DNA from 2 places in the Kitasatospora atroaurantiaca genome. Region 2 is predicted to be linked to the other one. Evidence: riboswitches for the same ligand, from Rfam matches in the RefSeq annotation. Region 2 holds a riboswitch; the other holds the start of a gene.
What was found. A riboswitch is a leader RNA that binds a small molecule or an ion and turns the genes downstream of it on or off. The one in region 2 is predicted to bind glycine.

Region 1 (3,813 bases), 4.1 Mb from region 2:
CTGCGCGCCGGAGTGCGGCTGGACGTTGGCGTGCTCGGCGCCGAACAGCGCCTTCACCCGGTCGATGGCGATCTGCTCGGCCACGTCGACGAACTCGCAGCCGCCGTAGTAGCGCTTGCCGGGGTAGCCCTCGGCGTACTTGTTGGTCAGGACCGAGCCCTGGGCCTCCATGACCGCCACGGGGGCGAAGTTCTCGGAGGCGATCATCTCGAGGGTGGTCTGCTGGCGGTGCAGCTCGGCGTCGACCGCGGCGGCGATCTCCGGGTCGAGCGCGTGCAGGGACTGGTTCAGAACCGTCATGAGTGGGTCTTCCCTGGGGCGGAGCGGGCAGTGGGGCCAAGCGGGGGGAAGGGCGGCCGCCGCGCTGCGGCCGCCCCCGTCACAGGTGGGTCAGGCGCCGATGAAGGCGGCGTACTCGTCGGCGTCGAGCAGGCTGTCCGTCGCCTCGGCCCGGACCTTGAACAGCCAGCCGCCCTCGAAGGGCTCGGCGTTCACGAGGGCCGGGTCGTCGATGACGGCCTGGTTGACCTCGACGACCTCGCCGGTGGCGGGCGAGTACAGGTCGCTGACCGACTTGGTGGACTCGAGCTCGCCACAGGTCTCACCTGCGGTGACGGTCTCCCCGACCTCGGGGAGCTGCACGTACACGATGTCACCGAGCGCGTCGGCCGCGTGAGCGGTGATGCCGACCGTCGACACACCGTCGGCAGCGGCGGTCAGCCACTCGTGCTCCTTGGTGTACTGCAGGTGCGTGGGGTTGCTCATGGCGTCATTCTCCAGGATCGCAAGAGGGTAGGGCGAAGCCGTCCGCTGAGCGGACCGGACATGGGGGGTACTACGGCTCAGCGAGCTCAGCGGGCGCGCTTGTAGAACGGCAGCGCGACGACCTCGACCGGCTCGTGCTTGCCGCGCACGTCGACGGCCACGGCCGTACCGGGCTCGGCGAACGCCGCGTCCACGTACGCGATGGCGATCGGCTTGCCCAGGGTGGGGGAGGGGGCGCCGGAGGTGATCCGCCCGATCGGCGTGCCGTCCGTGCTGACGACGGCGTACTCGGCTCGCGGGACGCGCTTGCCCTCGGAGACCAGGCCGACCAGCTTGCGCGGCGGGTTGGTCTCGGCCTGTGCGGCGGCCTCCTCAAGGGCCTTGCGGCCGACGAAGGCGCCGCCGTTGGTGGTCTTGTCGAAGCGGACGACCCGGCCGAGACCGGCGTCGAACGGGGTGAGGTCGGTGTTCAGCTCGTGCCCGTACAGCGGCATGCCCGCCTCCAGGCGCAGGGTGTCCCGGCAGGACAGGCCGCAGGGGACCAGGCCCTGGGCGGAGCCGGCCTCGGTCAGCGCCTGCCACAGGTGCTCGGCGTCGGCCGGGGCGCAGAAGATCTCGAAGCCGTCCTCGCCGGTGTAGCCCGTCCGGGCGAGCCAGACGTCCTTGCCGGCCACGGTGGCGGGCAGCAGCGCGTAGTACTTGAGGCCGGGCAGGTCGGCGTCGGTGACGGAAGCGAGGATGCCGTTGGCCTCGGGGCCCTGGACGGCGAGCAGCGCGTACGCGTCCCGGTCGTCGCGGACGACGGCGTCGAAGCCGGCCGCACGCTCGGTCAGCGCGTCCAGCACCACCTGGGCGTTGGAGGCGTTGGCGACGACCATGTACTCGTTCTCGGCGGTGCGGTAGACGATCAGGTCGTCCAGGATGCCGCCGTCCTCGCGGCAGATCATGGTGTAGCGGGCGCGCAGCACGCCCAGCGCCGAGATGAAGCCGACCAGCGCGTGGTCGAGCAGCTCGCCGGCCTGCGGGCCGGTCACGGTGATCTCGCCCATGTGGGACAGGTCGAACAGACCGGCCTTGGTGCGGACCGCGACGTGCTCCTCGCGCTCGCTGCCGTAGCGCAGCGGCATGTCCCAGCCGGCGAAGTCGGTCATCGTCGCGCCGAGGGCGCGGTGCAGCGAGTCGAGTGCGGTGAGGCGAGGGGACATGGTGGCGGGACTCCTTGGCTGCTTACGGGCATGCGGGGGTGGAGTCTCCCCGTCTGTCGTCACAACCTGAGAGCTTCACCGCCACTAAGAATGGCGGCTTGCACCGTGGGTGGGCGCACGGCGCGGCCGTGTCCACTTTCCAGATGTGCCTCGCCCATGCGGTAGGGGTGCCTGAGAGATTCCGGGGAGGACTTGCTCCTTCGGCGCCGGCTGTACCCCCAGGGGCACTCCGGACTCTCCCGCGCGGGTTCGAACGGCCGATATGAAGTTTGGGCGCGCTCATCATGGCATGCCCCGAGCGCTCCGCGGGAGAGGGGCCGCGCCCTGGCGCCGGACGCTAGGCTTTTCGCAGCGCGATCAGACGAGGGGCGGTACAGAGGCCGATGGGCTACCCGGCGGGCGAGACACAGGCATGGGCCGAGCCGGGCGCGGCTCCACCCGGCGGCAGCTGGCCCGCCAACGAGCTGGAGCAGGTGCTCACCGCCGCCCTCGGGGACCCGGGTGCGACGCCCAGGGTGATCGAGGTGCTGGCACGCAGTCAGGTCTGGATCCCGCTGCCGGCTGGTGCCGACCCGCAGGGCCAGGCGCTCGACCTGCCCACCATCGAGCTCGCGGGCACCCCGTACGTGCCGGTCTTCTCCTCGCAGGACCAGTTCCTGCAGCACGCCCCGGGGATGGCCTTCGCGATCGCCCCGGTCTGGGAGTTCGCCCGCGGGCTGCCGCTCGGCGTCGGCATCGCCGTCAACCCGGAGGCCCCGGTGGGCATCCCGGTGCCGCCGGAGGGGGTCGGCGAGCTGCGGCGCGGTCCGCAGGGCGAGCGCTGGCAGCAGCAGCCGGACGGCGCGCGGGTCGCCCTGCGGGAGCTCGAGCCGCACGAGGAGCCGTACGCCTTCCTTGCCGCAGCCGCCTCCGAACTCGCCGCGCTGCCGGGCGTCCTGACGGCCCGCCGGGCGCTGGCGAGTGTGGAGGGGGAGGCCCCGGCGCTGTTCGTCGGCGTCCAGTTCGACCCCGCCATGCCCACCGATCCCGGCCAGGCCAACGAGGCGCTCGGCCGCGCCCTGGGAACCGCCCCGCTGCCCTGGGGCGTCCATCTGGTGCTGCTCGACCTGGTCGCGGACCCGGTCGTGGAGTGGCTGCTCACCCGGGTGCAGCCGTTCTACGCCCGGGGGTGACCGGCCGGTAGGGGGACGGTGGTATGACGGCTGTCGGCCCGGCCCAATAAGGTGCTCCCCGACAGACCGTGCAACGACACCCGTGCGGCGACATCGGAAGACGACGGAAGAGGGCCCATGAGCTCCGGAGCGGCAGGCGGCGGCGCGATCGAGCGCGCCCTCGGCGAGGTCGCGCCGGAGGGGTACGAGGCGTACGAGAACCTGCTGCGCGCCCTGGCCGAGGGCCAGGTCTGGATGCTGCTCTGGCACGGCACCCCCGGCAGCCCGGACGCCCAGTACGGGAACATGGACATCAGCGGCCACGGCTACGCCCCCGCCGTCACCTCCCCCGAGCAGCTCGCCGCGAGCGGCTGGGCCCGCGCGCACGAGGTGATCTCCGGCCCGGAGATCGCGAACGCGCTGTACCGCACCCGCTGGGGCCTCTGGCTGAATCCGCACGTCCCCGGCGGTGGCGTCGGCATCCCCTGGGCCGACCTGCGCCGGGTCGCGGCCGGGCTCGACCGGCTGCCGGCCGGCCCGCTCCAGCTGGGTGAACCCCAGGTCCAGGCACCGCAGTTCTACGGCCTGCTGGAGCAGCAGGCCGCCGAGGTCCGCCCCGTCCGAGCGCTGCGCCGGGCCTGGGTGCGCCCGGCACTCGGCGAGCCGTACCTGGCGATCGGCCTGGAGCTGTA
Region 2 (3,813 bases):
GGTCAGGGTCTTGACCACGACGACCCGCATGCCAGCCATCACGGCGGAGGCCGCGTTGGTGCCGTGCGCGGAGGCCGGGATCAGGCAGACGTCGCGCTGGGTGTCGCCGTTGGCCCTGTGGTACGCGCGGACGGCCAGCAGGCCGGCCAGTTCGCCCTGGGAGCCCGCGTTGGGCTGGATGGAGACGGCGTCGTAGCCGGTCACCTCGACCAGCTGCTGCTCCAGCTGGCGGATCAGGGTGAGGAAACCTTCCGCCTGGTCGATCGGGGTGAAGGGGTGCAGCTGGCCGAACTCGGGCCAGGTCACCGGCTCCATCTCGGTGGTCGCGTTGAGCTTCATGGTGCAGGAGCCCAGCGGGATCATGCCGCGGTCCAGCGCGTAGTCGCGGTCCGAGAGGCGGCGCAGGTAGCGCAGCATGGCGGTCTCGGAGCGGTGGCTGTGGAAGACCGGGTGGGTGAGGTACTCGTCCTCGCGCAGCAGGGCGGCCGGCAGCGCGTCGGCGGTCTCGTCCACCGAGGCACCGCGCACGCCGAAGGCGGCCCAGACGGCGGCCAGGTGGTCGCGGGTGGTGGTCTCGTCGCAGGAGATCGAGACCAGGTCCTCGCCGTCCTGGAAGAGGTTGACGCCGTTGTCACGGGCGGCCGCGACCACGGAGGCGGCGCGGCCGGGGACGCGGGCGGTGACGGTGTCGAAGAACTCGCCGTGCACCAGCTCGACGCCACCGGCGCGCAGGCCCTCTGCCAGCGCGGCGGCGTAGCGGTGGGTGCGGCGGGCGATGTCGGCCAGGCCGTCGGGGCCGTGGTAGACCGCGTACATCGAGGCCATCACGGCGAGCAGCACCTGGGCGGTGCAGATGTTGGAGGTGGCCTTCTCGCGGCGGATGTGCTGCTCGCGGGTCTGCAGGGCCAGGCGGTAGGCGCGGTTGCCGTCGGCGTCGACGGAGACGCCGACCAGGCGGCCGGGCAGGTTGCGGGCGTACTCGGCGCGGACGGCCAGGTAGCCGGCGTGCGGGCCGCCGAAGCCCATCGGCACGCCGAAGCGCTGCGAGGTGCCGCAGGCGATGTCGGCGCCCAGCTCGCCCGGCGACTTCAGCAGGGTGAGGGCCAGCAGGTCGGCGGCGACGGCGACGACCGCGCCCAGGCCGTGGGCCTGCTCGATGACGGGCTTGAGGTCCCGCACGACGCCCGAGGCACCCGGGTACTGGAGCAGCGCACCGAAGACGCCGCGCTCGGCGATCTCGGCCGGGATGCCGGCGGAGAGGTCGGCGACGACCACCTCGACACCGGTCGGCTCGGCGCGGGTCTGGATCACCGCGATGGTCTGCGGCAGCGTGTCGGCGTCGACCAGGAAGACGCCGCCCTTGACCTTGGTGACACGGCGGGCCAGCGCCATCGCCTCGGCGGCCGCCGTGCCCTCGTCGAGCAGCGAGGAGCCGGAGGTGGCCAGGCCGGTGAGGTCGGAGACCAGGGTCTGGAAGTTGAGCAGCGCCTCCAGGCGGCCCTGCGAGATCTCCGGCTGGTACGGGGTGTAGGCGGTGTACCAGGCGGGGTTCTCGAGCACGTTGCGCAGGATCACCGGCGGGGTGAAGGTGCCGTAGTAGCCCAGGCCGATCATCGGCTGGAGGACCTGGTTGCGGGAGGCCAGCTCGCGGAGTTCGGCGAGCACCTGGGCCTCGCTGCGGCCCGCGGGGAGGCCGAGCGCGGTGAGGCTGCGGATCGCCTCGGGCACGGCGGCGTCGGACAGCTCGTCCAGCGAGCCGTAGCCCACGTGGGCGAGCATCTTGTCCTGTGCGGCCGCGTCGGGGCCGATGTGGCGGGTCTCGAAGGGGCTGGCCTGCTCGAGCTCGGTGAGCGTCGCGTCGCTGTGGGTGCGACCGGTGATCGGCTGGGCGTTCATGGGGGTCGAGGCCTCCTGGTCACGGACCGGCGGGGGTACGCACGCCGGACGGCCGCCGTGGGAGGCCTTCAACGCACGAACCCGTAAGCCTCCCCCTCTGTCATCTGTACCTGAGAGCTTCGTCGTACCGGCGCCCGTTGGCATCCCGTCGACTTGCACCGTCGGTGAGGGTGGTGGCCACCGGCTCCTGCGCCGGCGGTCCTGCCCTGCTTTCCAGAGTGACCTATCCCACGCGGTACGGATGCCTGAGAGATTCCGGGGAGGAGTTGCTCCTTCGGCGCCCCTGCCTCGCTGTTTCACGGGGTCGGGGACTCTCCCGCGCGGGCTCGGCGGTCGCGCCCAGGGTACCAGCGGAATCCCCGCAGATCACCGGTCAGGGCGGGGCCGTCGGTACGGGTGCGAAGTACCCCGGACGGCCCAGTGGTATCCCGGACGGCCGCGCTCGGGTCGCAGGTGCCCGATTGATGCCTTTTCGTGTGAAGTGGCGGATGGGCAGCTCCTCCAACCGCCCCCTGACGGAGATTCCACAGGAGCAGTTGGACTGGAGGAAAGCGTGCAGACCGATATCGATCCGCGAGACCTGATCGGGCACAAGGCGGTCGACCGGAACGGTGACAAGATCGGCACGGTCGACGAGGTGTATCTCGACGACGCGACCGGCGAGCCCGAGTGGGCCGCGGTCCGCACCGGGATCTTCGGCCGGGACGCGTTCGTCCCGCTGACCACCAGCGAGTTCTCGGGCGAGGAGCTCAAGGTCCCGTACGACAAGTCCCTGATCAAGGAGTCTCCCGACTTCGGCGTGGGCCAGCACCTGTCCCCGGCCCAGGAGCTCCAGCTCTACCGCTACTACGGGCTGGACGCCGGCGGCACTCCCCCCGCCTCGGCCACCAACGGCTCCGTCGCACCGAAGGGCGCCGACCTCGACTTCGGCGCAGTCCCCGCCGCCCCCGCCCCCGCACCCCCGAAGACCGAGGCCGCAACGATGCCGTTCACCGCACCGCTCACCGATCACGAGAAGCCGTCCCCAACGGTCGAGAAGTCCATCCCCGAGACCTCCGAGACCAACGTACGGTCCATGACCCCGACCGTCGCGCAGCCCGTCCCGGCATCGGACGCGCCGATGACCAGCACCCCGAACGGGCCGCTGGAGGTCACCTGCCGCGAGGAGCGGCTCGACATCACCACCGAGTGGCAGGTGACGTACACGGCCCGGCTCCGCAAGTACGTGACCAGCGAGACGGTCGAGCGCCATGTGCCGGTGGTGCGGGAGCGGGTCCGGGTGGAGCGGGTGCCGGTCACCGAGGGCGAGCGGGACGCGCTGACCCAGGAGGAGATCGCCGAGGCGGTCGAGGAGGTCACGCTGCGGGAGGAGCGGCCGATGGTGCGCAAGTACCTGGTGCCGATCGAGCGGGTGCGACTGGTCGTCGAGCGCTACACCGACGACCACGTGGTGCGCGAGGAGCTGCGCCGCGAGCACGTCGAGATCGACGACAGCGCCGGTGCCGAGCCGGCCGCCGACGCCCCGGCCCCCGCCGCGGCGCAGGCCCCAATGCCGGACTCGCCTCGGCCGGAGCCGCTTCGCCCCTCCTGAGTCCAACGACCCCGGTGAGTCCAACGGCCCCGGCCCGCTCCTCGGCGGGCCGGGGCCGTTGCGTCGCCTAAGCTTCACCAGTCGATATTTGACATAGTGAAGTATCTGGCTGCATGGTTACTTCAGTTCGTTTACTTTCGCCCATCTGAAGCACATCGCTCGGGTGGCCTGAACTGGAGGAAGAACCGTGAGTGAGGCACCACAGCCCACCGCCACGGCCGCGAAGCCGAGCAGCGCACGTGTGCTCCCCGCCCTGGTACTGGCGATGCTGGCGTTCAGCGTGGTGCAGACCGCGGTCGTGCCGATCCTGCCGTCGCTGGCCAAGG

Region 1: linked by a shared signal. The riboswitch ahead of gcvT (glycine cleavage system aminomethyltransferase GcvT) and the one ahead of gcvP (aminomethyl-transferring glycine dehydrogenase) in region 2 are both predicted to bind glycine.

The regions. Positions count from the first base shown of each region.
Region 1 covers NZ_VIVR01000001.1:5,099,142-5,102,954, forward strand. Annotated here, with positions in the region: gene glyA (serine hydroxymethyltransferase) at 1-300, opposite strand, end outside; gene gcvH (glycine cleavage system protein GcvH) at 391-765, opposite strand; gene gcvT (glycine cleavage system aminomethyltransferase GcvT) at 852-1,970, opposite strand; glycine riboswitch at 2,120-2,222, opposite strand; gene FB465_RS23265 (enhanced serine sensitivity protein SseB C-terminal domain-containing protein) at 2,354-3,142, shown strand; gene FB465_RS23270 (enhanced serine sensitivity protein SseB C-terminal domain-containing protein) at 3,260-3,813, shown strand, end outside.
Region 2 covers NZ_VIVR01000001.1:1,012,811-1,016,623, forward strand. Annotated here, with positions in the region: gene gcvP (aminomethyl-transferring glycine dehydrogenase) at 1-1,896, opposite strand, end outside; glycine riboswitch at 1,987-2,118, opposite strand; glycine riboswitch at 2,120-2,225, opposite strand; gene FB465_RS04645 (PRC and DUF2382 domain-containing protein) at 2,450-3,487, shown strand; gene FB465_RS04650 (MFS transporter) at 3,675-3,813, shown strand, end outside.